2 regions of the Acidovorax sp. BL-A-41-H1 genome follow, and region 2 is predicted to be linked to the other one. Evidence: predicted binding sites of a transcription regulator. Region 2 holds the regulator's gene; the other holds the start of a gene.
What was found. Region 2 encodes FliA, which starts transcription of late flagellar genes. Its sites were predicted from a motif close to CTAAAGTTTNNNNNNNNNNNGCCGNTA; they were not measured.
Positions count from the first base shown of each region.

Region 1: ACTPOI_RS24515 (flagellin N-terminal helical domain-containing protein) is a predicted target of FliA. The motif match lies at 4,090-4,116, and genes of this name have one in related genera.

Region 1 is NZ_JBPVJQ010000012.1:836-15,861, forward strand. Features, by position in the region: gene ACTPOI_RS24495 (quinone oxidoreductase family protein) at 145-1,128, shown strand; gene ACTPOI_RS24500 (NUDIX hydrolase) at 1,125-1,958, shown strand; gene ACTPOI_RS24505 (NAD(P)H-binding protein) at 1,912-2,952, opposite strand; gene ACTPOI_RS24510 (LysR family transcriptional regulator) at 3,071-4,000, shown strand; gene ACTPOI_RS24515 (flagellin N-terminal helical domain-containing protein) at 4,193-5,680, shown strand; gene ACTPOI_RS24520 (Na/Pi cotransporter family protein) at 5,748-7,403, opposite strand; gene lspA (signal peptidase II) at 7,757-8,275, opposite strand; gene ileS (isoleucine--tRNA ligase) at 8,275-11,154, opposite strand; gene ACTPOI_RS24535 (bifunctional riboflavin kinase/FAD synthetase) at 11,264-12,313, opposite strand; gene ACTPOI_RS24540 (HNH endonuclease) at 12,571-13,128, shown strand; gene ACTPOI_RS24545 (tetratricopeptide repeat protein) at 13,185-14,495, opposite strand; gene ACTPOI_RS24550 (ATP-binding protein) at 14,633-15,026, opposite strand, start outside.
Region 2 is NZ_JBPVJQ010000004.1:381,712-396,737, reverse strand. Features, by position in the region: gene flhF (flagellar biosynthesis protein FlhF) at 1-235, shown strand, start outside; gene ACTPOI_RS10905 (hypothetical protein) at 228-1,028, shown strand; gene ACTPOI_RS10900 (RNA polymerase sigma factor FliA) at 1,033-1,749, shown strand; gene ACTPOI_RS10895 (hypothetical protein) at 1,994-2,374, opposite strand; gene flgM (flagellar biosynthesis anti-sigma factor FlgM) at 2,428-2,748, opposite strand; gene flgA (flagellar basal body P-ring formation chaperone FlgA) at 2,843-3,616, opposite strand; gene flgB (flagellar basal body rod protein FlgB) at 3,837-4,283, shown strand; gene flgC (flagellar basal body rod protein FlgC) at 4,325-4,729, shown strand; gene ACTPOI_RS10870 (flagellar hook assembly protein FlgD) at 4,746-5,399, shown strand; gene flgE (flagellar hook protein FlgE) at 5,455-6,735, shown strand; gene flgF (flagellar basal-body rod protein FlgF) at 6,914-7,654, shown strand; gene flgG (flagellar basal-body rod protein FlgG) at 7,684-8,466, shown strand; gene ACTPOI_RS10850 (flagellar basal body L-ring protein FlgH) at 8,527-9,222, shown strand; gene ACTPOI_RS10845 (flagellar basal body P-ring protein FlgI) at 9,483-10,634, shown strand; gene flgJ (flagellar assembly peptidoglycan hydrolase FlgJ) at 10,634-11,569, shown strand; gene flgK (flagellar hook-associated protein FlgK) at 11,745-13,721, shown strand; gene flgL (flagellar hook-associated protein FlgL) at 13,742-15,026, shown strand, end outside.

The DNA.
Region 1 (15,026 bases), on a different contig from region 2:
CATGCCGTGCCCCGCTGGCGGAAGGCCACAAGGCCCCAGGCCGCCATCGGCGCTGCTGCCACACGCGGCACGCCCGCATGAATCGTGGCAGGATGGCCGCCGTTCTCACCCCCATTTCCCGTTTGTTTGAGGAGACCGTTTGCCATGAGCCTTGCCGTCCAGATCCGCCAGCACGGCGGCCCCGAAGAACTCCAGGTGGTTGATGTGACCGTGGGCAACCCCGGCCCCGGCGAAGTCCGCATCCGCCACCACGCCATCGGCCTGAACTTCATCGACGTGTACCACCGCACCGGCCTGTACCCGCTCACTATGCCCGCCACCATTGGCATGGAAGGCGCAGGCGTGATCGAGGCCGTTGGCGAGGGCGTCACACACCTGCAGGTGGGCGACCGCGCCGCCTATGCCAGCAATCCGCCGGGCGCCTATTGCGAGGTGCGCGTGATGCCCGCCAAGTGCGTGTGCAAGCTGCCAGACGCCATCAGCTTCGAGACCGGTGCGGCCATGATGCTCAAGGGCCTGACGGCGCAGTACCTGCTGAAAAAGACACGCCCGGTGGAAGGGCTGGAGCCCGGCGATTTTGTGCTGTTCCACGCAGCCGCCGGTGGCGTGGGCCTGATCGCCAGCCAGTGGGCCAAGGCCCTGGGCCTGCAGCTCATCGGCACGGCGGGGTCGGATGCCAAGTGCCAGCTGGCCCTGGCCAACGGTGCGGCGCACGCGATCAACTATCAGCAAGAGGACTTCGCGGCGCGTGTGAAAGAGATCACCGGCGGCAAGGGCGTGAAGGTGGTTTATGACTCGGTGGGCAAGGACACCTGGGACAAGTCGCTGGAGTGCCTGCGGCCCTTCGGCCTGATGGCCAGCTTCGGCAATGCCTCCGGCCCCGTGCCGCCGTTTGCGCCGGGCAGTCTGGGCGCCAAGGGCTCGCTCTACGTCACGCGGCAGACGCTGTTCACCCACATCGCCACACGCGAAGCCACACAGACCATGGCCGACGACCTGTTCGCCGTGGTGGCCAGCGGGCAGGTGAAGATCCACATCGACCAGCGCTACCCGCTGGCCGAGGTGCAGCAGGCGCACCGGGATCTGGAGGCGCGCAAGACCACGGGCTGCACCATCCTCACGCTGTGAGCGCCCGCGTGCAGAACCCCTCGTTCGAGCACTGGCTGGCGGGCGCACGCGCGTCGGCGCAGCAACCCCCGAAGCTGCCGCGCCAGCCGTTGCTGGTGGCCGGGCAGGTGGTGGGGTCGGTGGCGGAGGATTTTCTGAACAAAATCGGCCTCTACCGCCTGCTGGATAAGCGCTTTAAGCTATCAAATAGTGAGCATTCTGGTGCGCCTGCCTGGCACCTGGATGTGCCGACGGGCGCGGCCACGGAGGCGCTCAACACCCTGGCTGCGGCTCTGCGTGATGCAGACCTGTGTGGCCCTTGGCGCAACGAGCAACTGGCCGTGTGCAACCCCGCCGGTGAGGTGGTGGCCACGGTGGAGCGTGGCGCCGTGCGGGTGCTGGGCATCACCACCCGCGCTGTGCACCTGGTGGGCCTGGCCCCCGACGGCCGCATGTGGGTGCAAAAGCGCTCCATGACCAAACCCAACAACCCCGGCCTCTGGGACACGCTGATGGGCGGCATGGTCTCTGCCGCCGATTCGCTGCCCCAGGCCCTGGCGCGCGAGACCTGGGAAGAGGCTGGCCTGCGGGTGGAGGCCTTGCACGGCCTGCGCCACGGCGGTCATGTGGATTTCAGCCGCCCGAGCCGCGAGGGCGGCGGCGCGGGCTACATGCACGAGCGCATCGACTGGTTCTGCGCCCAGGTTCCCGAGGGCATGGAGCCCAGCAACCAGGATGGCGAGGTCGAGCGTTTTGACCTGCTGCCGCTGGAAGGTCTGCGCACGCAGGTGGCCCAGGGCCTGTTCACGCTGGAAGCTGGCCTGGTGATTGCGGGCTACCTGGGGCAGTGAGCCGCTCTGTGGGCAGGCAGCCCAGCCCCTGCAGCGTGGCCTGCACCGCCACATCCAGCGGGGTGTGGGGCTCGCTGCCCAGCACCGCCAGCAGGCGGTCGTTGGCCATGCGCACGGGCTGCTGCCACAGGTAGCGCATTTCGCGCAGCTCGCGCAAGGTCGCCACAAACGGCGATGCCAGCGTGACCAGCCACCACGGAAACGCCTGCACCCGGGGCGCCGCACCGCCGCTGCGCACCACGGCGCGGCAGATGGCATCAGCCATCTGCGTGCCGTCGGCATCCCAGTGCCCGGCCATGTGGAAAGGCGCAAACGCGGGCAGCTCGGCGCGCCGCTCCAGCAGCAGCACCATGGTGCGCGCCACATCGGGCAGGTAAGACCACTGGTGGCCCACGCCGGGGCGGCCGGGCTGCTTGACGCTGGCCACGGGCTGGCCCGGTTGCACCAGGCCCTGGGCAAACCAGCTGTTGCCCACCTGGGGGCCAAAGTAGTCGCCCGCCCGCACGATGATCACGCGGCAGGTGCCCGGGCCCAGCGGGTGGGGCTGGGTGGCCTGCTGGAGGCGGCGCTCCAGCTCTACACGCACGGTGCCCTTGCGGGTGTGGGGCTGTTGCGGTGCATCCTCGCGCAGCACCGGGAAGGCATCGGGCCCATAGTTGTAGACCGTGCCGGGCAGCACCACCGTGGCCCCGGTGGCTGCGGCCGCCGCAATGGTGTTGTCGATCATCGGCAGCACCAGCTCGCCCCAGCGCCGGTAGCCGGGTGGGTTGACCGCGTGCACGATCACGTCGCAGCCTGCGGCAGCGGCCACCACGTCCTCACGCCGCATCGCGTCGCCACGCACCCAGGTCATGCCGTCGCGCTGCTCGCGGGCCTGCGCCACACCCCGGTGCAGCGCATGCACCTCCCACCCCCGGTCGCGCAGCTGGCGCGCCACCTCGCCGCCAATGCCGCCGGTGGCGCCCAGAACCAGAACCTTGTTGCCTTGTGCCATGAAACTGCTCCTTGTGTGGCCGTGGATGTGGCCGTTGCCGTGTTGATGGGTGCCAGTGTGGAGCGCGGCCCGTCAAAAAGAAATTGCTGAAAATAGAGGTGAGGCTATACATTTATGTATGACTCAACCCTCTGCAGAATCGATTGGCTGGGAGCTGTACCGCTCCTACCTGGGGGTGCTCAGCGAAGGTTCGCTGTCGGGCGCCGCCCGGGCTCTGGGCGTGACCCAGCCCACGGTGGGCCGCCACATCGCCGCACTGGAGCACGCCCTGGGGCTCACCCTGTTCACCCGTTCGCAGCAGGGTCTGCTGCCTACCGAGGCCGCGCTGGAGCTGCACCCCTACGCCCAGGCCATGCAGCATTCGGCCGCCGCCCTGGCACGGGCGGCCAGCGGCCATGGCGAGGGCGTGCGCGGCACCGTGCGTGTCACGGCCAGTGAGGTGATTGGCGTCGAGGTGCTGCCCCCGCTGCTGGCCCAGTTGCAGGCCCGGCACCCCGGGCTGACGGTGGAGCTGGCACTGAGCAACCGCGTGCAAGACTTGCTCCACCGCGAGGCCGACATCGCCATCCGCATGACCGAACCCCGCCAGGAGGCGCTCATCGCCCGCCGCGTGGGCGTGGTGGCACTGGGCCTGCACGCCCATGCCAGCTACCTGCAGGCGCAGGGCACACCCACGTCGCTGGCCGACCTGGCGCACCACCGGCTGATCGGTTTTGACCAGGAAACCCCGTTCATCCGCGCCGCCCGCAAGGCGCTGCCCCCGTGGCGCCGCGAAGGTTTTGCCCTGCGCAGCGACAGCGACCTGGCCCAGCTGGCACTGATCCGCGCGGGCGGCGGCATTGGCATATGCCAGGTGGAACTGGCGCGGCGCACGCCGCAGCTGGTGCGGGTGCTGCCACAGCAGTTCAATGCCGCGCTGGACACCTGGGTGGTGATGCACGAAGACCTGCGCAACAGCCCGCGCTGCAGGCATACGTTTGATGCTTTGGTGGCGGGGCTGCTGCAGTACACGGGGCTGGCGGAGGAGGGGGTGGGTGTGGTGGCCTGACAGCTTTTTCTCTGCGGGGCCCACGTACCAAGGCCCCGTATTTCGCGAGATGCGGGGGCCGGGGATACCCGCAGCGCCGCGAAAAGCGCCTCAAGTTCGCTCTGGCCTGGCCGAAACATGGTCAAGCGCTGCCTGTGCCGCGCCACGCAACAAAACGAAAACTCTAGCGAGCGGACCGGGCGGGCAATCGACATGGCTTCAACAATCAATACCAACGTGTCATCGCTGACGGCCCAGCGCAACCTGGGCATGAGCCAGACCTCGCTGAACACCTCCATCCAGCGCCTGTCGTCGGGTCTGCGCATCAACAGTGCCAAGGACGATGCTGCTGGTTTGGCCATTTCCGAGCGTTTCACCAGCCAGATCCGGGGTCTGAACCAGGCGGTGCGCAATGCCAACGACGGTATCTCGCTGGCGCAGACGGCGGAAGGCGCACTCAAGGCTTCTGGCGACATCCTGCAGCGGGTGCGCGAGTTGGCCGTGCAGTCGGCCAATGCGTCCAACAGCGCTGGCGACCGCCAAGCCCTGCAACAGGAAGTGGGCCAGCTGGTGTCCGAACTGGACCGCATTTCGCAAACCACGGAATTCAATGGCTCCAAGCTGCTGGACGGCACGTTCGGGACGCAACAGTTCCAGGTGGGTGCCAATGCCAACCAGACCATCGTGGCGGCCACGGGCAACCTGCGCACCAGTGTGTACGGAAACAATCAAAATCTGGCTGCCAACGGCGCAGGCTTTGGGGCGGTGGGCACGAGTTTGATAAGTGCCAGTGTCAATGGCGTGACATCCGGTGCGGTATCCATCAGCGGCTACTTGGGCACAGGCACACTTTCCGTGGCCTCGCAAGCAACAGCAAAGGCCACGGCCGATCAAATCAATGCGCTCAAGTCCACCACCGGAGTTACCGCTACGGCGCGCACGGAGGTGCGTATGTCAGGTATGGCCGCAGTGGGCTCCTATACCTATTTCATCGAGGGTGACAACGTGGGGTCGCCACGTACGGTCTCATTTACGTTGACGTCGGCCACGGGGACTGACCGATTGTCAGCGGCGGTATCGGCCATCAATGATCAATCGGCCAAAACCGGCATCAATGCAGCCCTTAGTGCGGATGGAACCCAGGTGATTTTGACGAACACCACGGGCAATAACATCACTGTGGGTGAAAGTTCCGCAGACAACGCGGGCAACACCAGCGTGCAGGCCTACAACGCTGCCGGAGTTGCATTTGGTGCAACAGAAACAATGATTACCCCAGGTGTCGATTGGAAGGTGACTACCGGTGGTTACATCACGCTGGACTCGGAAAAATCCTTCGCCATCACCTCGGCCAGCAATCAGCTCACCAGCGCAGGATCCACGCTGCAGACGGTCGCCAATCTGGATGTCACCACGTTCGCCAATGCCACCAACGCGCTCAAGACCGTGGATTCGGCCCTGGCCTTTATCAACAGCGAACGCGCCAAGCTCGGTGCCCTGCAGTCGCGCTTCGAAACCTCGATCAGCAACCTGCAGGTGACGTCGGAAAACCTGTCGGCCTCACGCAGCCGCATCCTCGACGCCGACTTTGCGGCAGAAACGGCCAACCTCTCGCGTTCACAGATCCTGCAGCAGGCCGGAACGGCCATGGTGGCGCAAGCAAACCAGCTGCCGCAGGGTGTGCTGGCTCTGCTGCGTTAGAGCGCTGGCGCGGCCTTGCTGCCCGCCATGTGCGGCGGGTGTTGGCCGCTGTACTGCCTCTCTTCTCTCAGCCCTGGTCCACCATCGTCTTGAGTCGGCTGGGCGCCAGCGCCCCGGCCGATTCGAGGATGGGGTAGGCCACCGAGCACAGCAGCGAGTTGATGCGCTTGAGTTCGCTGATCAGGTCGATGTGCAGCGAACTGGTCTCGATGCTGGGCACCGTGTTGTCCGACAGGCGCGCCAGATGGGTGGCCGAGTACGCATGCTCCAGGTCGCGGAATCGTGCTTTTTCCTCCAGCAGCTTTTGCGCATCGCGTACGCTGCCGTTCAAGAACACGCTCATCGCCAGCCGCAAGTTGTCGATCAGGCGCGCGTGCAGCTCGTTGATCTCTTCCATGCCCGCCTCGGAAAACTGGCGGCCCTTCTTGATCTTCTTGTCCTCGATGTCGATCAGCACCCGCTCGATGATGTCGCCGATCTGCTCCATATTGATCGTGAAGCTGATGATGTCGGCCCAGCGTCGGCCCTCGCGCTCGTCCAGGGCTTCGCGCGAGATCTTGGTCATGTAGTACTTGATGGCTGAGTACAGCCCGTCCACCTCGTCGTCGAGCTTGCGCAGGTCTTCGGCCAGTTGCAGGTCGTCGGTCTGGATCACCTTCTGCAGACCGAGCAGCATGGACTCGACCACATCCGCCTGGTGCAGCGCTTCGCGCGCTGCGCAGGAGATGGCCAGCGAGGGCGTGGCCAGGGCCGAAGGGTCCAGGTGCTGGGGCCGGGTGCCAGCGGCGGCCTGGGTTTTTTCGGTGGGCAGCAGCCGCTGCACAGTGCGTGCCACGGTGCCAGTGAGGCCAATGCAGACAATGCCCACGACCACGTTGAACGCCAGGTGGAACAGCACCACCAGTGCGGCGGTTTCCGGCACATAGGGTCGCACATGCTGCAGCCACAGTCCGGTCAGCGGCGTCATGATGATGACGCCAATGATTTTGAAGAACAGGTTGCCCAGCGGCACCTGGCGCGTCTGCACATTGGCCTTCATGGTGGTCAGCACGGCCAGCACGCCGCTGCCCAGGTTGGCGCCCAGTACCAGGCCTAGGGCCACGTCGGCGGGAATACCGCCCGAGCCCGCCAGAGCCGCCGTGAGCAGCACCGTGGCCAGGCTCGAATAGGCCACGATGGCCAGCACTGCACCGGTGAAAATCTCCAGCAGCAGGTCGCTGGTGAGGGCCCCCAGCAGCGTGCGCACGGTGGGCGACTGGGTGAGCACGGTGGTGGATTCGGTGATGAGCCGCAGCGCGAGCAGCATCAGCCCCAGGCCGATGAGCACGCGGCCCACGCGGCCCACGGCCGTGTCCTTGCGCGAGATGAACAGCACCACGCCCACAAAGATGAACAGCGGTGAGAGCCACGACAGGTCCATCGAGAACACCACCGCCATCACGCTGGTGCCCACGTCGGCCCCCAGCATCACGGCCAGCGCGGCAGGCAGGCCCACCAGGCCCTGGCCCACAAAAGACGACACGATGAGTGCGGTGGCCGTGCTGGACTGCACCACGGCCGTCACGCCGATGCCTGACAAGACCGCCGTGAACCGGCTGCTGACGCTGTGCGCAATGAGCTGCCGCAGGTTGGCGCCGAAGACCCGCAGAATGCCGGTGCGCACCAGGTGGGTGCCCCAGATCAGCAGCGCCACGGCTGCCAGGAGATTGAGGAGATGCTTCATGAAAACCCGTTGTTTCTTCTTCTTGTGACCTGCGCAGACTTCTGCCCGGCTCCCTCGGAGCCGGTGCTGCGTTCATGACTCCATTGTGCGGCGCGTAGACGCGGTTGCGGTGCCCCGTTGGCCCGTGCGGCTGTCGGTCCCCACGCAACATGCAAGAACTGCACACGCTGGTTTGTCACAAAACTGACATATAAGCATACTCCTGATTCCATAGCGTCGGCGCAGATGTCCATGCTGGGACAGGGGGGCGTTGTATTGGCACGCCCGCAGTGCAGTGGCGCAAAACAAGAGCAGAAACAAGACGGCCCGCGTGCTGCGGGCCGTGGTGTGTGTGCCGGGTTGGGGGCCCGGCGTCAGCGCTCGCGCCGCATCCGCAGCAACTCGTCCAGAATCAGGCAGACCGCGCCCACGCTGATGGCCATGTCCGCCAGATTGAAGGCCGGGAAATGCCCGCCGTGGAAGATGCCGGAGAGGAAGTCCCAGTGGAAGTCCAGGAAATCCACCACGTAGCCGTGCATCAGGCGGTCCACCACGTTGCCCACCGCGCCGCCCAGGATGCTGGCGAGCGAGAAGCAGAACAGCTTTTGCCCGGGGTGCGCGCGCAGCTGCCACACGATGAAGACCGTGGCCACTGCGCCGATGCCTGTGAACAGCCAGCGCTGCCAGCCCCCGGCATTGGCCAGAAACGAGAACGCCGCGCCCGTGTTGTGCGCCCGCACGATGTTGAAGAAGCCGGTGATGACCGTGGAGTCGCCCAGCTGGTAGTGGTTCAGGATCAGTGTCTTGGTGATCTGGTCGGCCACCATCAGGAACGCGGCCCACGCCAGCCAGACCCAGATGCGCGGGCCGTTGCGTGCGGTGGTGCTCGCCATCACGCGTGGGCCCGGCTCTCGCCGCTGCCGAACAGGTTGCTGGTGCAGCGGCCGCAGATGGTGGGATGCGCGGCATCGCTGCCCACGTCACTACGGTAGTGCCAGCAGCGCTCGCATTTGGCGTCAGAACTGGGGTTCACGCGGATCTGTAGCTCGCTTCCAGCTATTAATTCGATAGCGGATGTGATGAATACAAACTTCAGGTCGTCGCCCAGGCTGGCCAGCAGCGCGTGGTCTTCGGGAGCTGCCGTCAGCGAAACGGTGGCCTGCAGGGATGAGCCCACCTTGCCATCGGCGCGCAGGGTTTCGATCTCCTTGTTCACCGCATCGCGGATCTCGCGGATGCGCGACCACTTGGCCAGCAGGCCTTCGTCGGCACCGGCACCCACGCCTGCCACGTTGCCGTAGGTCTCCAGGAAGATGGAGTCGGAATTGCCGAACACCTTCCAGGCCTCTTCTGCCGTGAACGACAGAAACGGTGCCATCCAGCGCAGCATGGCGTGCGTGATGTTGTAGAGCGCGGTCTGCGCGCTGCGGCGGGCCAGGCTCTTGGGCGTCGTGGTGTAGAGGCGGTCCTTGAGCACGTCCAGGTAGAAGCCGCCCAGGTCTTCCGAGCAGTACAGCTGCAGCTTGGCGACCACAGGGTGGAACTCATACACCTTGTAGTGCGCCAGCACTTCGGCCTGGAACTCGGACGCGCGGGTGAGCGCGTAGCGGTCGATCTCCAGCATCTGGTCAAACGGCACGGCATCCTTGGCCGGGTCGAAGTCGCTCACGTTGGCCAGCAGGAAGCGCAGCGTGTTGCGGATGCGGCGGTAGGCGTCCACCACGCGCGCCAGGATCTTCTCATCGCCCGCGATGTCGCCCGAGTAGTCGCTGGCGGCCACCCACAGGCGGATGATTTCGGCGCCCAGCTTCTTGTTGATCTCCTGCGGGTCGATGCCGTTGCCCAGCGACTTGCTCATCTTGCGGCCCTGGCTGTCCACAGTGAAGCCGTGGGTCAGCAGGCCGCGATACGGCGCGCGGCCTTCCAGCGCCGAGGCCAGCAGCAGCGAGCTGTGGAACCAGCCGCGGTGCTGGTCATGGCCTTCGAGGTACAGGTCGGCCTCGGGGCCGGTGTCGTGGTGCACCTCGGGGTGCGTGCCGCGCAGCACATGGCTGAAGGTCGAGCCGGAGTCGAACCACACTTCGAGGATGTCGGTGCTCTTGGTGTAGTGGGGCGCGTCAGCCGCACCCAGGATTTCTTCGGTCGTCACGCGGCTCCAGGCCTCGATACCGCCCTTTTCGACGATGTCTGCGGCCTGGTCCATGATTTCCATGGTCCGCGGGTGCAGTTCGCCCGAATCCTTGTGCAGGAAGAACGGGATGGGCACGCCCCAGCTGCGCTGGCGCGAGATGCACCAGTCCGGCCGTCCGGCAATCATGTCGTGCAGGCGGGCCTTGCCGTTCTCGGGGTAGAAGCTGGTGTGCTCGATCGCATCGAGCGCGATCTGGCGCAGCGTCTTGGCGGGCTTCATGCCAGGCTTTGTGAACACGCCTTCGCCTTCGTCCATGCGAATGAACCACTGCGCGGCGGCGCGGTAGATCACCGGCGTCTTGTGGCGCCAGCAGTGCGGGTAGCTGTGTGTGATGTCCTTGGTGGTCATCAGGCGGCCCGCGTTGCGCAGGGCCTCGATGATGACGGGTACAGCCTTCCAGATGTGCTGGCCGCCAAACAGCGGGAAGTCGGCCGCATAGGTGCCGTTGCCCTGCACGGGGTTCAGGATCTCATCCAGCGCCATGCCGTGTGCGCGGCAGGAGTTGAAGTCTTCCAGGCCGTAGGCGGGCGAGGAGTGCACGATACCCGTGCCGTCATCGGCCGTGGCGTAGTCGGCCAGGTACACGGGCGACAGACGGCGGTAGCCAAAGCTTCCGTCTTCGCTGGCCACGTCGTACAGCGGGTGCTCAAATTCCAGCCCGCCCAGGTTCTTGCCCAAGGTGGTGGCCAGCACGCTGCCGGTGAGGCCGTAGCGCTCCAGGCACGAGGCCACCAGCGGCTCGGCCACGAGCAGGATGCGCTCGCCTGCGTCCACCAGCGCATAGCTGATCTCGGGGTTCAGGTTCAGCGCCTGGTTGGCAGGGATGGTCCAGGCGGTGGTGGTCCAGATGACCACAAACGCGTCCTTGGCCAGTGCGGGCAGCCCGAAGGCGGCGGCGAGCTTGGCTGGCTCATGCGATTTGAAGGCCACGTCCAGCGTGGTGCTCTTCTTGTCCTGGTACTCGATCTCGAACTCGGCCAGCGACGAGCCGCAGTCAAAGCACCAGTACACGGGCTTGAGGCCCCGGTACACAAAGCCGCGTTCCATCACGCGCTTGAAGGCGCGGATCTCGCCCGCCTCGTTGGCGGGGTTCATGGTCTTGTAGGGGTTGTCCCATTCGCCCAGAACGCCCAGGCGCTTGAAGTCCACCATCTGCTGCGCGATCTGCTCGGTGGCGAACGCGCGGCTCTTGGCCTGCATGTCGTCGCGGCTCAGGTTACGGCCGTGTTTCTTCTCGATGGCGTTCTCGATCGGCAGGCCGTGGCAGTCCCAGCCCGGCACGTACAGCGCGTCAAAGCCTTCGAGTTGGCGCGCCTTGGTGATCATGTCCTTGAGGATCTTGTTGACCGCATGGCCCATGTGGATCTGTCCGTTGGCATAGGGCGGGCCGTCATGCAGGATGAACTTGGGGGCTCCCCGGCGGGCGTCGCGCAGGCGCTTGTAGATGCCTTTGTCTTCCCAGTCCTTGACCCAGCCCGGCTCGCGCTTGGGCAGGTCGCCGCGCATGGGGAAGGGGGTATCGGGCAGGTTCAGGGTGCTGCGGTAATCCGTGGAGGGAGTGCTGGCGTTGTCGTCGGACATGAGGGAGCCTTAAAAACGGGGCATTCCGGGGCAGGGCCCGGAGCAAGAACGGGGTTGGAGCGCTAAAAATGACGGGCCCGTCAGGCGGGCGCTGCGAGAAGCAGCTCCCTCAAATTCGGTCGCGGGTGGTCTGGCGCCGGGTTTCGGTGTGGTTGGGTGCCTGGGCCGAGGCAAAGTAGGCACGCGCGTCGGCGCAGTCTTTGGCGATGCCCTTCGTCAGGGCGTCCAGACCGTCGTACTTCAGCTCGTCGTGCAGTTTGTGTAGCAGTTCCACGCGCACGATTTTACCGTACGCCCCCTCGGGCCCCAGATCGGCGGGCCACTGCAGGCAATGGGTTTCCAGCAGCACACGGCCGCCATTGACGTCGTTCGGGTCCAGCGAGGGGCGCACGCCCAGGTTGGCCACCCCCGGCAAAGGCTCGGCCGAGAGGCCATGCACAAGCACCGCAAAGATGCCGCTGGCGGCGGGTTTCCAGTGCGCGAACCGCAGGTTCAGGGTGCGAAAACCGTTGCCCGCACCGGCGGACGTGGCGCCCAGCTCGCGGCCCAGCTTGCGGCCATGCACCACATGGCCGCTGATGGTGTAGGGCCGCCCCAGCAGGCGGGCTGCTGCTTCCATGTCGCCTGCGGCCAGGGCCTGGCGCACGGCGGAACTCGATACCCGCAACCCATGCACCTCGTAGCTGTTCATGCGCGCTACGTCGAAGCCCTTGGCTTGCCCGGCGGCATCCAGCATGGCGTAGTCGCCCGCGCGCTGGCGGCCAAAGCGGAAATCGTCGCCCACCAGCACATAGCGGGCGCCCAGGCCGCGCACCAGTACCTCGTCGATGAAAGCGTCGGGCGATTGGGCGGCCAGCCGGGCGTCAAAAGGCAGCACCACGGTCTGCTGCACACCGCAGCGTGCCAGCTCGGTCAGCTTGTCGCGCAGCGTGCCCACGCGCGCGGGGGCGAGTTCCGGCTTGCTGTGAACCCCGGCAAAGTAGTCCCTCGGGTGCGGCTCGAACGTCAGCACGCAGCTTTCTACGCCCCGGTGCGCGGCCTCGCTGTTGAGCAGGGCCAGCATGGCCTGGTGGCCCCGGTGCACGCCATCGAAATTGCCGATGGTCAGCGCACAGGCATTGGCAATGCCAGGGTGGTGGAAGCCGCGAAAGATCTTCATCGGTTTGTTATCTTTTTGATAGCACCATGCGCAGGTCCATCAAGCGCAGGACGCCAATTTGTCATGAAAACGGAGTATATTGTGACCCACGGCTGGCCTCGCGCAGGGCTGCCCGCGAGACATCTGCGTTCAGAATCCTTTAGGACTTGCGCAAACCGGGATGCAACAACCGCCTTCTCCTTGGGGCGAACCGCTTGCCAGAGTCCTGTTTTGCGTAAGTCATGTCCTTGTGTACTTTGTGTTCCAGGAGGCGTGTTTTGAAGGTCTTGAAGCTGTCAGCCCAAGGGCTGCCCCAATCGTGGATTTCGCTTGAACAGGCGGTGATTCATTACGCCGCCGGGGAGGTGCGCTGGGAATCCGGCGGCCAGATCGCCCGGTTCCGGGGTGGGCACAACGCCATCACGGGTGAACAATCGGTGATTGCCATCAACAGCATCATCGGCACCAAGGGCGTGCCCAGCATCAACCCGTTCGATCTCAAGCCTAGCCTCACCAACAGCAAGCTCTTCGCTCGCGACCGCAATGTGTGCGCCTACTGCGGCGGCCACTTCCACGAGGAACACCTCACGCGCGAACACATCGTGCCCTTTGCCCGCAACGGGCAGGACCACTGGATGAACGTGGTGACGGCCTGCCGTCCCTGCAACCATCGCAAGGGCCCGCGCACACCCGAGCAGGCGCACATGCCGCTGCTGTACACGCCCTACGTGCCCAGCCTGTGGGAGGACTTCATCCTGCGCAACCGCCGCATCCTGGCGGATCAGATGGATTTTCTGATGGCGCATGTACCCAAGTCGTCACGCCTGCTGGCCTGACGCCCTGACACCCGGCTGGGCGCGGGGTGGTCAGGGATTTTTGAAGCGTGAAGGCCTCAGGCGGCCTTGCAGGCGGTCACTACGAACCCGTTCACGGGTTGGTGGTTTTCCTCGCGCAGTTCGGTGTCACGCACTTCCACCGAAGCAAAGCCTGCGGCTTTGCACAGGGCCTCGATGTGGCTGCGTTTGTGGGCGTAGCGGCCAGAGGGCTGTAGCACCAGGTCGGCGCCTTGCTCGGGTGCAGTCTCGAATGAAAAGACCATCATGCCGCCCGGCACCAGCACACGCAGAGCATTGGGAATTGCCTCGGTCACGTCACCGGCGTAGATGAACACGTCGAGCGCCGCGATCACCTGGTAGAGGCCATCGGGTGTCTCGCGCAGGGCATCGTGCAGGTTCACGGTGTGGAAACGGTCGTACACGTTGTGGCGCGCCGCCTGCTCGATCATCTTCATTGACGGGTCCACGCCCACCAGTGCGCCGTCCAGGCGGCCCAGGCACACACCCAGCAGGCCGGTGCCGCAACCCAGATCCAGCACATTGATTTTCTTTTCTGGGTGGCGCGCCAGGATCTGGTCACCCACCTGCTTGGGCAACTGGTACTTGAGGCCCCGCACCATGTGCAGGTCGTAGAACTCCGCCATGTTGTCAAACATCGGGCGTGTCAGCTCAGCAGGTTGCTGCCTGGGTGTTTCGCCGCGCGCGAGCTGTGCGTAGTACTGATAGACCACGTCGTCCGGCGCCAGATTCAGCAGGGCTGCGGTGTCTTGTTCTGCTTCGGCGGGCTTGCCGGCAGCAATGCAGGCCTGCACACGTCCAATCAGGGCCTGGGAATCCTGAGGGCTCTCTGCGACGAGTGCGCTCCACACTGCCAGGGACTCCGCGTGCTGACCCTGGCCGCTCAGGTCGGCGGCCAGCAGGCGCCGAAGCATCACGTCGCCGGGTACCAGTTCCAGGCCTCGACGAAGGTGGCGGATCGCCATTTCGGTATGGCCTGCACGGTGGGCAATGTCCACCACGCCGGCCAGAACCTGCAGGTTCTGCGGTTCGATCAGTGCAACCTTTTCAGCGGTTTCTACCGCCTCCTTGAACTGGTTCTGGCGGGCGAGCAACAGCGCCAGTTCCAGCAGGCCAGGGCCCCAGTCCGGGGCCAGCGACACCGACTTGCGCAGGGCTTCAAGCGCGCCCTTCACATTGCCAGCCTTTTCTGCCAACAGGCCACCCAGCATGAAAACGCGCGCGTCTTGCGGCCATTGGGCGTTGGCCTTGTTGAGCGTCTGAGCCGCATTCTTGAGGTCGCCCTGGGCAATTTGTTCGCGGGCCTTGGTCAGATATTGGAGATTGGGGTCGGTCGCTGTGGCGCTCATGGGGTGCTGGATGGTTGCAAACGGGCCGCTGTGCGGTCTGCCAGGCTCTGCGAGCCCGTATCGATAAGGAATGGATGCTGAATTATCCAGGATTCCTGCCGCAGGCCCTTGGGGGTAGGCAACGGCTGCGCGGCGCCTCAGCCCTGGCCGATGCGCTGGGCTTGCAGGGACAGCGTGAAACAGGTGCCTTCTCCCACTGTGGATTCGACGGTGATGTCGCCACCATGCAGGCGCGCCACCCTGCGCGCCACCCAAAGTCCCAGGCCAAACCCTCTGCTTTGGTCGGTGCGGTCACCCCGTTCAAACCGTTCAAAGATCCGGTTCATGACATCGAGTGACATGCCGGAGCCTTCATCCGCCACCGAAATTTCCAGAAGCCCTGATTCCCCTCTGCGTGCCGCGATGAAAATCTCCCCCGCTGCGGCGTACTTCACGGCGTTGTCCACCAGGTTGGACAGCGCGATGTGTACCAGCGTTGCATCGCACACCCACTCCTCGGGTGCGGCGTCGGTGAACAACTGCAAGTGGTGG
Region 2 (15,026 bases):
CGTGAAGCTCGGCCCAGCCATCGACGCCCTCATCCGCCACCAGATGGTGCTGCGCGGCGTGACCAACGGCCAGCGCGTGCCCGAAGACTGGGAGCGCGCAGATGCCGCCAAGCTTGTCTCCACGTCGATGAAGGCACCGGTCAAGTCCGCCTTTGACCCGAAGGCCACTGACCTCAACTTCTTTTTCTCGCACTCGCCGGACAACCTGAACGAGCGGGGACTGGTCGATGCTTGACATAGGCCTTCACCAGGCGGCTGGCCTGCAGAGCTTCATGCCCCAGGCCGAGCTGCGGCTGGTGGCGGTGGCGAGCGACGGCAACCCCGCCAATGGCCTGGAAGCGCTGTGGCAAGTCTGCGCGAGCCTGCAGCGCCTGGGCTACCCCGTGGTCGTGCTGGACGGTACCGCGCAAGAGACCGACGACAGCCCGGGCCTCATCCATCTTCTGCGTGACGGACCCTTGCGCGAATCCGCTGCCATGGGCGGCGGCGTGGCCGCGTCGTCTCTGGCGGTGGTCCCGGCTACCCAGGGTCTTACAGTGCTGGCCCGACAGTCGATTGGCGCAGGACTCGCCCCGCTGTCTGACCTGCTGCCCATTTTCAGGCGATACGGCCTGCTGGTGGTGCACGCCCCGGCCGGCACGCTGGCATCGCTGCTCACGCACACCGCAACGGTGCCGCTGGTCATCATGGGCGAGGGGTCGGCGGGCGTGCTGGGCAGCTACAAATGCCTCAAGCAGATCGCGGTCCACACCGGTCTTTCCTGCATGGTTGCCGCACTGTTGCGCAGCAATACGGCTGCAGAGCGCCGGGCGGCCAAAGGTGCGCTCACCACATTGCAGGACTGCGCACGGCGCCACCTTGGCGGCCCGGTGCGCACCACTACCATCGCGACGCAAAACCCGCAGGATCTCCAGCGGCTGGCCTTGCAACTGCTGGAGAATGCGGGCACCATCCAAGACGAGCCGTTTGTTGCGCTGCGTCCTTCCAACCAGGCAGGAATGTCTGCGCACCTCGCCCGGAGCCACTGATCCGATGTACACCGCCAAAGGCCAGCTAGACCGTGATGCGATGATTCGCCAGCACGTCCCGCTGGTACGAAGGATCGCGCACCACATGATTGCCAAGCTGCCCCCGAACGTGGAGCTGGACGATCTCATTCAGGTAGGGATGATGGGTCTGGCCGAGGCACTTTCACGCTACGAGGTCGCCCAGGGCGTCCAGTTCGAGACCTTTGCCACACAGCGCATCCGCGGCGCCATGCTCGACGAGCTGCGCGAGGGCGACTGGATGTCGCGCAGCTCGCGCAAGAGCCAGAAAGACATTGAGCACGCGGTCAACCGGCTTGAGCAGAAGATGGGGCGCAGCCCGCTGGAGTCCGAGATCGCCGCCGAGATGGGCATGACGCTGGCCGAGTACCAGAGCCTGCTGAGCAAAGTGCGCGGCACGCAGCTCGTGTACCTGGAAGACATGACGCACGGCCATGAAGACGATGACGGCTTTCTGGACCGCCACGTTGCCGATGCCGCCGCCGACCCGGTGGAAATGCTGCGGGACCAGCGCCTGAAAACCTCGCTGGCCAACGCCATCAAGAGCCTGCCCGAGCGAGAGCAGCACATCATGGGCATGTACTACGAGCATGACATGAACCTCAAGGAAATCGCCGCGGTGCTTGGGGTGACAGAGTCACGCGTCTGCCAGCTGCACAGCCAGTCCATTGCACGCCTGCGGGCCAAGATGCGCGCTCACTAACTTTCCCGATAACAGTCAGGCCAATGGCGGGCCTGTCGTAGCTTTCGGTGAAGACTGGTGGAGGCCGCGGCGCAGAAGGTTGCCCCCGAGCTTCTGGTGAGGCGTCTTGCACGCACTCCGTGTGCATTCAATGCAGCCCTCCGGTTGGCGCCCACCGCTACAAATGGACAACGCTGCCTTCGCAACAGGCGCGTCGGTCGACCCCAGCAAAAACGATATCGAAACGAGGGAGCCGCCGCGCTGGTCAGCCCGCTGACCGGTAGATACGGGCCACGCCCGGTTGCGCTGTACGCGACCCCAGCCCGTTTCCGTAAGTGGTCGATGCCGGGTCAGCCTGCGGAACCAGGCCTGCGACCTGACGGTCGGTCACAACCGCCAGGCGCGCAATGGCTTCGCGCTGCACTGCCAGTTGCCTGGCAATGGCATCGATCCGGTTTTTCAGGGGTAGGGGTAGGGGTGGCTGCCCCCTGCCGGAGGCTTGCTCGACCGATTGGGCGAGGGCTCCGGCGGCATCGCGCAAAGCGGTGCTGTGGACCTGTACGGCCTGCGGGTCTGCCGCGAGCAAAGCCGCAGAAACCTTATCAAGAAGCTGTTCTACAGCGGAGATGGACTCTTCCAGGGACATGGCGCATTGTGCGTTGGATGCGCCGTAAAGCCAAGTTCAGGGAAAGAAGCGCTTCAACCGCGCGAGCGGGAGATGATTTCCTGTGCGTTGGACAGCAGTTTGTCGGCAATGGCATCGGCGTCCACCGAGAAGGTACCGTTGTCGATTGCCTCGCGTACCGCCTTGACCTTGCCCGAATCGAACACCCCGGCAGAGCGCTGGGCCGGGTCCAGGGCCCGTACCGCGGTCGACACCGTGACAGGCACACCGGCGGCAGGCGCAGCTGCAGCGTCCTTGACGGCGCCCTCGGCAGCAGTCGCTGGTGCCTTCGCTTGCCGCGCAAGCCCTGACTGCGCTCCTGCGCCCGGAAGTTCCGGTGTTTGACCTATTTTCATCGCTCTCTCCAGGAGTCCGTACAACGCGCGGTCTCAGTAGCAATGTTTTCGACCCGTTTGCCGAGGACTTTAGCGATTTATGCCCCCTACGTCATCAAAGGGATACCTCGATTGTTCCCGATTCCGACACCAATCCTGAAACAATACGACCATTGTCCATTCTGACGCGCACAGTCTCGCCCGCACCTGCCGCCGTCAGCGCCTGACCGGCGGCGGACACAGCATAGCCAGGCCCACGGGCGACCACCTTGACCTGGGCCCCTGCCCGAAAGAGATGCGGCGCGCGGAGCATGGACTGCCGAAGCGCCTGCCCCGCGACCAGCTGTCGCGAAGCCACCTGCCCGACCCACTGGTCGGGGCTGGCCACCACGGGTGCTGTCTCGGCGGCCCAGTCCACTTCGGACTCCATTGCGTCACTGGCCGCCAGGGGCGCGCCCGGGGCCACATTGCCCACCAGCACCCACGCAGGCCCGAAAGCCTTGACGGTCACCGGGAGGAACACATTCCAGTTGGTGGCACCCTGCACACAGCGCAGCCCCAGTCGGGTTCGACCCCACAACTTGGAGCCCGGCGGCAAATAGGGCTCCACCCGCGCGCACGGCGCAAGGCGCAGGCGCGGGTCCAGTTCGCCCACCACCACTTCCATGCGCAGCGGGGTGCCGGATGCGGGGGCGCGGGTCAGTGCATCGCTGAGCCAGCGCTGCGTGATGGGCGCCAGCTCACTCGCCGGATCGGCCACGGACTGAGCGAACGCACTGCCGGCGACACAGCAGGCAGCCACAGCTGCCACGGCCCGGGCCCAGCGCAGGGAGCGCCACGTTTTCCGAACGGCACTGAAGGGGCTGGTGGTCAACATCGTGGATGGCATGCGGCTCTCCTGGCGGGTAGGTCGGCCGCACGCCGGAAACCCTCCACGCGCGACCTTTTCACACCCAGCACTCTAGGCAGAAACCGCCGATCCGAACCGGCGAACTGCGCGCCGATTTCCGTGCACTTCGGGCTTTAGAAAAACGGGCCGGTTTTCATAATCGACGCACGCCCAGACTCCGCCCGGAGCCAGGGCAACGCAACCCAGGTGTGAGGCACAAATGCTTGACAAGATGACAAACCGGCTGGACTTCCACGGCAACGCACTGATACTGCGTGCCGAGCGCCAGCGCATCATCGCCAGCAACATTGCCAATGCCGACACCCCCGGCTATGTGGCCCGGGACTTCAAGTTCAGCGAAGCCCTGAGCGAAGCGACCTCGTCCACGTCAGCCCCTGGCGTCACGCGGCTGGCCACGGCCGGCTCGGCCTCCACGCAGGGCGCCACCGATCCGCGCCACATACCCGTCTCCACCGTCTCCGTAGCCGGTGATGCAAGGGCCAGACTGGCCTATGCCGTGCAGTCGCAACCAGCGCTCGACAACAACACCGTCGACCTGGACCGCGAGCGTGCCAATTTCGTGGACAACTCGGTCCGCTATGAAGCCACGCTGCGCTTCATCAACGGCAACGCCAAGACCATGCTCAGCGCCATCCAGGGCCAGTGACCTGACCACCAGACGCACGGCCCAGAAAGCGAGATTCCACCATGTCCATGTTCTCCATCTTCAACGTCTCCGGCAGCGCGATCAGCGCGCAGTCGCAGCGCCTCAACGTGGTGGCCAGCAACCTGGCCAACGTGGATGCCGTGGCGGGGCCGGACGGCAAGGCCTACAAGGCACGCCAGCTGGTCTTCCAGGCCGAGCCCATGGGCGCCGAGAGTGCCACGGGCGTGCGCGTGACGAACATCAGCGAGAGCAATGCGCCCGGCCGCCGGGTGCACGACCCCAGCCATCCCTCGGCCGATGCAGAGGGGTATGTCAACCACTCCAACGTGAATGCGGTCGAGGAGATGGTCAACATGATCTCGGCATCGCGCTCCTACCAGAACAACGTCGAGGTCATGAACACGGCCAAGACGCTTTTGCTCAAGACCCTGCAGATGGGCCAGTAACCCCGGAAGGCTTCACATGATCAACAGCGTGACCAACACGGCGGCCACCGCCACCGCACAGACCACCAAGGCCGATTCGGCCAACAACGCCGATGCCGCGCAGGACCGGTTTCTGAAACTGCTCGTGGCACAGCTGAACAACCAGGACCCGATGAATCCGCTCGACAACGCGCAGATGACATCGCAAATGGCGCAGATCAACACCGTCACGGGCATCCAGCAGCTGAACTTCACCATGCTGGGCATTGCCGAGCAGTTCGGCGCACTGCAGGTGATGCAGGGTGCCTCGATGATCGGCCGCTCGGTGATCACCGAGGGCGACCGGCTTCCGGTCACCGATGGCGTGGGCCACGGCATGTTTGACCTGGCCGGCGCTGCCGGCGACGTGAAGGTCGAGATCCTGACGCCCGGCGGGCAGCTGGTGGGCACGGTCAACCTGGATGCCAAGGCTGCAGGCCGCCACCAGTTTGACTGGGACGCCAGCAAATACAAGGGCAGCACGTCCGACCTGCGTTTCAAGGTCACCGCGACCAATGGAAACGTGGCCGTGGCGTCCACACCGCTCACGCAATCCAAGGTGGTGGCCACCGGTGCGGCCAACGGTCAGCTCACGCTGGACCTGGCCACCGGCGGAACCATCACCTACGACAAGGTCAAGGCCATCGTCTGACCGGCACCCCGCACCACCTTACGCAGCCAACGCCCGCACCTCCGAGGAGAACAACATGAGCTTCCAGCAAGGCCTCTCCGGCCTGAACGCATCCAGCAAGAACCTGGACGTGATCGGCCACAACATCGCCAACTCCAACACCGTGGGCTTCAAGGCCTCGCGTGCGGAATTCGCCGAGATGGTCGCCTCGGCCATCGGCTCGGCCGGTGGCAAGAATGGTGGCATTGGCGTGGAGGTCGCCAACGTGGCACAGCAGTTCACGCAGGGCAACCTGTCCATCACGGGCAACAGCCTGGACGTGGCCATCAACGGCAACGGCTTCTTCACGCTGACCCTGCCCGACGGAACACCCGCCTACACCCGCGCCGGCAACTTCAAGCTGGACAAGGTGGGCAACATGGTCACCAACGACAACGCCAAGGTCATGGGCTACCCGGTAGACCCGACCACCGGCCTGCGCACGGGCACGGACCCCATCCCCATGGTGTTCCCCACCTCGGAGCCCATCCCGGCCAAGCAGACCACCAGCATCACCGCCGCCTTCAACCTGGATGCGCGGGCCACCGATGCAGCCGGCGACCCGGCTGCCACACCCCCCATACCGGCCACGCCGCGCGCCACCTATGGCACATCCATCAACGTGTATGACAGCCAAGGGGTTGCCAAGCCCGTCAGCCTGTACTTCCAGAAGACCGCGACCGACAACACCTGGGACGTGTACGACGCCCTGGACGACCCCACAGCCACACCGCCCGTGGTGGCCACGGCCATCGGGCAGATCGTGTTTGACAACAACGGCGCCATCACCGGCCCTGTGGCGACGCCGCCCGCCACCGGCTTTGCGCTGACGCTCAACGTCAACCCCACGCCACCGAACCCCAACAACCTGCCGGCGTTCGATGTCTCGGTGAACCTCGACAAGGTCACGCAGTTCGGCACCAAGTTTGCCGTGTCCAACCTCAGCCAGGACGGCTACACCGCGGGCGACCTGACGGGTATCAACATCGAGAACAACGGGATGATCATGACCCGTTACTCCAACGGCGTGACGCGGGCCGAAGGCCAGCTGGCGCTGTCGAGCTTTCGCAACACGCAGGGCCTGGCCGACGTGGGCGGCAACAACTGGGTGGCCACGTTCGAGTCGGGCCAACCTGTTGCCGGCACCGCCACCGACGGCAACTTCGGTTCGCTGCGCTCCGGTGCCCTGGAAGACTCCAACGTCGACCTCACGGCCGAACTGGTGAACATGATGACGGCCCAGCGCGCCTACCAGGCCAACGCACAAACCATCAAGACACAGGACCAGGTGATGTCCACCCTGGTGAACTTGAGATGAAACACCCCCTGAGTCGCTTCGCGCCTTCCCCCTCTCTCTGCGCGCTACGCGCTACGGGAGGGAGACGCAGCCAGCGCGGCGGGGCGGCCCTTGCGCGGCTGCCCGCGCCTGGTGTGCGCCAGTTGCGGGCGCTGCGCTCGACAAGCGACTTAGCAGGTTACTGAAAGGAAACAGCACGATGGACCGCATCATCTACACCTCGATGACGGGCGCCAACGCGGCTGCACACCGCCAGGCCGTGCTGTCGAACAACCTGGCCAACGTGTCCACCAACGGCTTCCGGGCCGAGATGTCCACGTTCCGCTCGGTGCCGTTGCAGGGCGATGGCTCCAAAACCCGCGTTTTTGCGCTCGAAGCCACCTCGGGCCACGTCAACACGTCCGGTCCGGTACAGCGCACGGGCCGCAACCTCGACGCCATGGCGATGGGAAGTGCATGGTTTGCCGTGCAGGGCCTGGACGGCACCGAGGCCTACACCCGCGCTGGCATCTTCGAGGTGTCTGCGCAAGGTCAGCTGCTCACACCCGGCGGCCTGCCGGTGCTGTCTGACGGCGGCGCGCCGATTGACGTGCCGCCCGGTGCAGAGATCACCCTGGGCAGTGACGGCACCGTGACCGCCAAGGCCGCCGGTCAGCCCGCGCAGGCCATCGGCCGCCTCAAACTGGCCACACCCACGGCGGAAGACCGGCTCAAGCGCGGCGACGACGGCCTGTTTCGCACCGTCTCAGGCGACCCGATTCCCAACGACGCCAATGCACGACTGCTGGCAGGCGCTGTCGAGGGTTCCAACGTGAACCCGGTGGAGTGCATGGTCGGAATGATTGCCGCCTCACGTCAGTTCGAGCAGCAGATGAAGCTGCTGCAGACCGCCGAGACCAATGACAAGAACGCCAGCCAGCTGCTGAGCATCAACGGCTAGCCCCAGGCCTGCTTGAAGGAGCCACCACCATGATCAATTCCCTCTGGATCGCCAAGACCGGCATGTCTGCCCAGCAGACCAACCTGGACGTCATCTCGCACAACCTGGCCAACGTGTCGACCACGGGCTTCAAGCGCAACAACGCCGTGTTTGAAGACCTGATCTACCAGAACCAGCGTCAGGTGGGCGCCAACAACGACGAGCAGAACCAGCTGCCCACCGGCCTGCACCTGGGCCTGGGCGTGCGCACGGTGGCCACCAGCCGCAACTTCATGCAGGGCAGCCTGCAGGAGTCCAAGAACAGCCTGGACGTGGCCATCAATGGCAACGGTTTCTTCCAGCTGACCATGCCCGATGGCACCGTGGGCTACACCCGCGACGGCTCGTTCCAGGTGGACTCGCAGGGGCGGCTGGTCAACTCCAGCGGCCTGCCCGTAGCCAACGGCATCACCGTGCCGCCCAACGCCACCAGCATCAGCATCAGCACCGAAGGCGCGGTCTCGGCGATCGTGCCGGGCAACACGCAGCCGCAGCCGCTGGGCAACATTGCCATGTCCAGCTTCATCAACCCGGCCGGGCTGGAGCCCGTGGGCCAGAACCTGTTCAAGGAATCGGCCGCGTCGGGCCAGCCCCAGCAGGGCACGCCGGGTACCAACGGCCTGGGCTTCATCCGCCAGGGCTTCCTGGAAGCCTCCAACGTGAACGTGGTGGAAGAGCTGGTGACCATGATCCAGGCCCAGCGCGCCTACGAGATGAATTCCAAGGCCATCCAGACCTCGGACCAGATGCTGGCCAAGCTGGCCCAGCTGTAACGCCGCCGCCCAGGCCTTCAGCCCGCGCATCGCAGCCCCATTTCACCCAGGACGTCCGCCATGACCCATCCCCTTCGCCTCGTGCGCGCAGCGGCCAGTGCTGCTGGCGTGGTCGCGCTCTGCGCAGGCTGCGCCAGCCTGTCGCCACCACCGCCGGTAGACATCCTGCCCACGCTGCCACCGCCGCTGTCGACCGCGCCCCGCATGGCGCCGCCGGTCACAGGCGGGCTGTTCCACACCGCCAGCTACCGGCCCGCGTTTGAAGACCGCCGGGCTCGCCTGGTGGGCGATACGGTCACGATCCAGATCGTGGAGAACGTCACGGCCAGCCAGAAGTCATCGTCCACGGTGGACCGCTCATCCAATGTCTCCGGCAAGGTCACTGCCCTGCCCTTTGCCAAGGCCAGCCTGACCGGCAAGCTCGGGCTGGGCGCCGAATCTGAGAATACCTTCGCGGGCAAGGGCGGCACCGAAAGCGCCAACACCTTCCAGGGGTCCATCACCACGCTGGTGGTCGATGTGCTGCCCAACGGCCACCTGGTCGTGGCAGGTGAAAAACAGATCGGCGTGAACCAGAACGTGGACGTGCTGCGCTTTTCGGGCATCGTGGACCCGCGCTCGCTGCAACCCAACAGCATCATCAACTCCACCCAGGTCGCCAACGTGCGGGTGGAGTCCCGCGGCCGCGGCGCGCAGAACGAGGCGCAGGCCATGGGCTGGCTGGGCCGCTTCTTCAACACGGTCACGCCGTTCTAGGGCCTGTTCGGGCGCTGCCCACGGCGAGCCCTGGCCTGGGCTTCCCCCAACGCCCAATAGCTATCAAATTGATAGCTATAGAGGAAAATAATACTTGGACTAGCAGCCACTTTGGCTCAAAAACAGCGCTGCAACGCCCCCGGGAGCCCTGCCCGGCGACGCACGCGCGTACCTCCGGTTTTCCGCCCGCCGCAGACGCATCCAATAAGCCGGTGAACCCGCTTCTTTTCGGGTTTTAGTTCCCGGCATGGCCGCCCACAATGGATGCCATGAAAGCCTCGTCCCACTCCCTCCTGCCGCGCGGTGCCCGCGCGCTGTGGCTGCTTCTGGCCCTGGTTGCGGCCGGTATCGCGATGCCGTCCCATGCGGTGCGAATCAAGGAAGTGGCGGCAGTACAGGGCGTGCGCAGCAACCAGCTGTCGGGCTATGGCCTGGTGGTGGGGCTGGATGGCACGGGCGACCAGACCACGCAGATGCCTTACACCTCGCAGGCCATGGCCAACTACCTGCAGCAGATGGGCATCAGCCTGCCGCCCGGCGCCGCCGGGCAGTTTCAGCTCAAGAACGTGGCGGCCGTCATCGTGACCGCGCAACTGCCCGCATTTGCCCAGCCGGGCCAGATGATCGACGTGAACGTGTCGTCCATGGGCAATGCCAAGTCGCTCAAGGGCGGTACGCTGATTGCCACGCCACTGCGCGGCGCAGATGGCGAGATCTACGCGCTGGCACAGGGCAACATGGTGGTGGGCGGTGCAGGCGCATCGGCGGGCGGCAGCAAGGTCCAGATCAACCATCTGAGCGCCGGCCGCATCCCGCAGGGCGCCCAGGTCGAGCGTGCCGTACCCACGCCGCTCAATGATGGCGACTCGATCACGCTGGGACTGAACGCCTCCGATTTCCAGACTGCCCGCCGCGTGGCGCAGGCCATCAATGCCAAGCTGGGCAATGGCCTGGCTACCGCGCTTGACGGCCGTACCGTGCAGGTACGCGCCCCGATGGAGCCCGGCGCACGCGTGGGCTTCATTGCCGACCTGGAAGAGATCCCGCTCGAATCCTCGGCGCCAGCCGCCAAGGTGGTCATCAACGCACGCACCGGCTCGGTGGTGCTCAACCAGGCCGTCACGCTGGGCCCCTGCGCCATTGCACACGGCAACCTGTCGATCACCATCAGCTCCCGGCCGGTCATCAGCCAGCCCAACCCGCTGTCGCAGGGCCAGACCGTCGTCACCCAGCAAAGCGACATCACCATCAACCAGGAGCCGGGCAACATCATCCAGATGCCGCCCTCGCCCCAGTTGGCAGACGTGGTGCGTGCGCTGAACTCGCTGGGTGCCACGCCGGGCGACCTGCTGGCCATCCTGCAGGCCATCAAGGCCGCGGGCGCCCTCAATGCCGAACTGGAGGTGATCTGATGTCGCTCACCCTGCCGTCTTCGTCCAGCACCCTGACCAGCACGGCCAGCGCCTCCAATGCGCTGGCGGTGGACATCCGCTCGCTCAACGCCCTGAAGTTCGACGCGGGCACGGCCAACAGCGCGCAGGTGACACGCGAAGCCGCCAAACAGTTCGAGTCGCTGTTCATGCGAGAGCTGATCAAGAGCATGCGCGAGGCCACCATGAAATCGGGCCTGATGGACGGAGCCCAGGGCGATCTCGGCCAGGACATGCTCGACCAGCAGCTGTCTGTCACGATGTCGGGCAAGCCGGGCGGATTGTCGGAGGCCATCGCGCGCCAGCTGTCGCGCCAGATGGGCGGTACCGACGCCAATTTCTCGGTGCCCTCCACGCTGAGCCTGCAGTCGCAATCGTTTCGGGCCCAGTCGGCACCGGCCACGGCAGCGGCAGCCGAATCCACACAGCCCGTGCCCAAGGGCCGCGACGGCTTTGTGCAGCACCTGAGCGGCACCGCAGAGCGCGTGGCTGCCGAAAGCGGCATCCCCGCCGCCTTCATGCTCGGCCAGGCCGGGCACGAGACCGGCTGGGGCAAGAGCGAGATCCGCAACAAGGACGGCTCAACCTCGTTCAACCTGTTTGGCATCAAGGCCACCAAGGGCTGGACCGGTAAGGTGGCTGAGGTGACGACCACCGAATACATCAACGGCAAGGCGCAGAAAGTGGTCGCCAGGTTCCGCGCGTACGACTCTTACGAAGACTCCTTCCGCGACTACGCCAAGCTCATCACCGAAAGCCCGCGCTACGAAAAGGCCCAAGCCACTGCCCGCACCGGCTCGGCTGTGGCGTTCGCCAGCGAGCTACAAAAGGCCGGCTATGCCACCGACCCCGAATACGCGCGCAAGCTCAGCGGCGCCATCAACAGTGCGCTGCGGGTGCAGCGGGCGCAGGCTTGACCATGCGAACACCCCCTGCGTCGCTTCGCGCCTTCCCCCTCTCTCGCTTCGCGGGAGGGGAACGCCCCCAGCGCGGCGGGGCGGCCCTTGCGCGGGGGCACTGGCATGGGCCATGCCAGTGCCACGCGCCGTGGGAGCTGGCCGCGCTGCGTAAAACAGAAATGTGGGGTAAGCCATGAGTCTGCTCAACGTCGGCTCCCGCGCGCTGCTGGCCAACCAGGTGGCCTTGCAGACGGCGGGCCACAACATCGCCAACGTGAACACTGCCGGCTACTCGCGCCAGACAGTGGTGCTGCAAACTGTGCAGGGCCAGTTCACGGGGGGCGGCTACATCGGCCAGGGTGTCGACGTGCAGACCATCCTGCGCAACCAGAGCGAGCTGCTCACGCGCCAGGCGGCGCAGGCCGGCTCGGTGCAGGCGTCCGATAGCTTGCGTGCCCAGCGCCTGCGGCAACTCCAGGAGATCTTCAGTGGCGGCACCGAAGGGCTGGGCGCTGCCATCAACGACATGATGAACGCCATGTCGGACGTGATCAATTCCCCCACCGACATCACCGCGCGCAATGTGGTGCTGACGCGCATGGACGAAACCGCGGCCCGCATGCGGTCGTCGGCCGAGCGACTCAACGAAATCCAGTACACGGTGACCGAGCAGCTGCAAAGCAGCATCACCGCCGTGAACAGCCTGGCCACGCAGATTGCCGCGGTCAACGAGCAGATCGCACGGGCCAAGGGCAACGGGCAGAGCCCCAACGACCTGTTGGACCAGCGTGACCAGCTCATCCGCGAGATGAACCAGTACGTGCAGGTCACGCAGATACCGGCGGATGACGGCACCGTGGGCCTGTTTGTGGGCGGAAGCCAGCCGCTGGTGCTGGGCAACGTGGCCACGCAGCTCTCCATCGGCGATGCGTCGGCCTTTCCGGGCAGTGGCCAGCTCAAGCTGTTCTTCAACCGCCCCGGTGCGCCCGCGTTCGAGATCGATGAAAACGTGCTGGGCGGCGGTTCGGTGTCGGGCCTGCTGCGCTTCAACAATACCGATCTGGCCGAAGGCCGCAACCTGCTGGGCCGCATGGCGATGGGTATCGGCATGGTCATGAACGAGCAGCAGCAGCTGGGACTCACGCTGGACGGACAGGTGGGCAAGCCGCTGTTCAGTCTCCCCACCAGCATGCCAGGATCCACCAACGGTACGGGTGTGGGCAATGTCACGTTCACCGATGCCACCAAGTTCTCTGCTTCCGACTATGAAATCCGTTTTACCACCGGCACGGCCGGCCAGGTGGTGCGCCTCTCCGACGGGCAAGCCACCGCGTTCACCAGCGCAGCCAACCTGGCCACGCTGCAGATCGACGGCCTGCAGTTCAACCTGACCACGCCGGGCGTGCCTGGCGAGCGCATGCTGTTCAAGCCATTCAGCACGGCGGCAGCCAACATCCAGTCGCTGGTGTATTCGCCGCGCGATCTGGCCGCGGCCAACCCGATCAACGCGGCCATGGGCACGTCCAACGGCGGCACACTGCAGCTGGGCAGCCTCAAGGCCACGGGCGAGCCCAACCCGCCCGGGCTGGTGCTGCCCCCCAACGCCAATCCGGCCGCAGTGCCCCCCATTCTGGGCGGCGTGCAGCTCAGGTTCAATGCCGGCCCCCCCACGACCTACGACGTGCTCGACCGCGGCACGGCGCCCCCCACGACGGTGGCTGCGGCGCAGCCCTACGTACCGGGCGCACCGATCTCCGTCAACGGCTGGGAGATCACGCTGAAAGGCTCACCCAACACGGGCGACACGGTGGTGATCGGCAACGCCTTGGACCCGCAGTACGGCGATGCCTACACCCGCAACGCCGGCAACGCCACGGCGCTGCTGGGCCTGCGCGACGTGAAGATGTTTGACGAATCGACGCTGAGCGACGGCTTCGCCAGCGCCATCGCCCAGGTGGGCACGCGCACACAAAGCGCCCTGTTTGCGGCCAAGCTGTCGGACACGCTGGCGGCCAACCTGGAGCGCGACCGCACCGCCGTCTCCGGCGTGAACCTAGACGAAGAGGCCGCCAAGCTCATCCAGTACCAGCAGGCCTACCAGGCCTCGGCCAAGATGATCCAGATCGCCCAGAACATCTTTGACTCGCTGATCCAGGGCCTAGGCCGCTGACCGCCGCGCAGGAGATCGCCATGAACAACAATATTTACCGCGTTGGCACGGCCAACATGTACGAGAACACCCTGCGCAATCTGGGCACGCGGCAGACCAATCTGAGCAACCTGCAGGAGAACCTAACCTCGGGCAAACGCGTGGTGCGCGCCAGCGACGACCCGGTATCAGCTGCGCAGGCCGAGCGTGCGCTGAACCGCCTGGCACGCATCCAGACCGAGCAGCGCGCGCTGGAAACCCAGCGCAACGCCATCGCCCAGGCCGAAGCGTCGATGGGCGATGCCGTGGGGCTGGTGCAGGAAGCGCGCCAGCTGCTGGTGAGCGCCGGCAACGCCGCCCTGAGCAGCAGCGAGCGCGCCACCATTGCCAACCAGCTGCAAAGCCTGCGCGATCAGCTCACCGCCGTGGCCAACCGCACCGACACCAACGGCCTGCCCCTGCTGGGCGCGCTGGGCAGTGCGCAGTCGCCTTTTCTGGGGCCGCTGGGCGGCACGCCCGACTACCTTTTTGCCGGCCAGCCCGGCCAGGCGGCCAGCAACGGCGTAGCGATTCCGAACACGCTCGACGGCGACGCGGCCTTCATGTTTGATGCCACGCGTGATGGCAGCTTTCATGCAGCCATCGCCCAGGGCACCAGCACCGTGATCGCACCGGGCGCCACCACGGCCTCTGTGCCTGCCGGTGCGCCGCCCAACCGGGCTTTGAACACATCGCCCATCACCGTGACGCCCGGGTTTGTCTTCAATGAGGACCCCGCCACAGGACAGGCCTACAGCTACAGCGTGAGCTTTTCCAACGTGACGCTGAACCCGACCACCAACACACTGTCGGCCACGTACAACATCACCAGTACCGACCCCGCCTTTGTGCCGCCCGCCGCGCAGACGCTCACGCCGATCAAGATCGGCGAGAAGAACGAGTTCAGCATCAACGGCGTGCCCGGCATGGCGTTCAAGATCACGGCCACGCCCACCAAGGCGGTGGACGGCACCATCACGCTGTCGCCCGCCGATGGCGACACCATCAGCATCGCACCCAACGCCAGCCTGTTCAGCGTGCTGGACAAGGCCGTCAGCGAGCTGCGCGCGGCGCCCAACTCGGGACTGGCCAGCCAGGCGGCCGGGCAGGCCCTGGCCAATGTGGACAAGGGCCTGGAGCGCATGGGCAACATCCGCAGCTTCGCGGGCGAGCTGCTCAACCGTGCCGACCGCATCACCGGCGACCAGACCAAGCGTTCCATCCAGCTCGAATCCGACCGCTCGCGCGCAGAGGATCTGGACATGATCAAGGGCATCTCCGACTTCC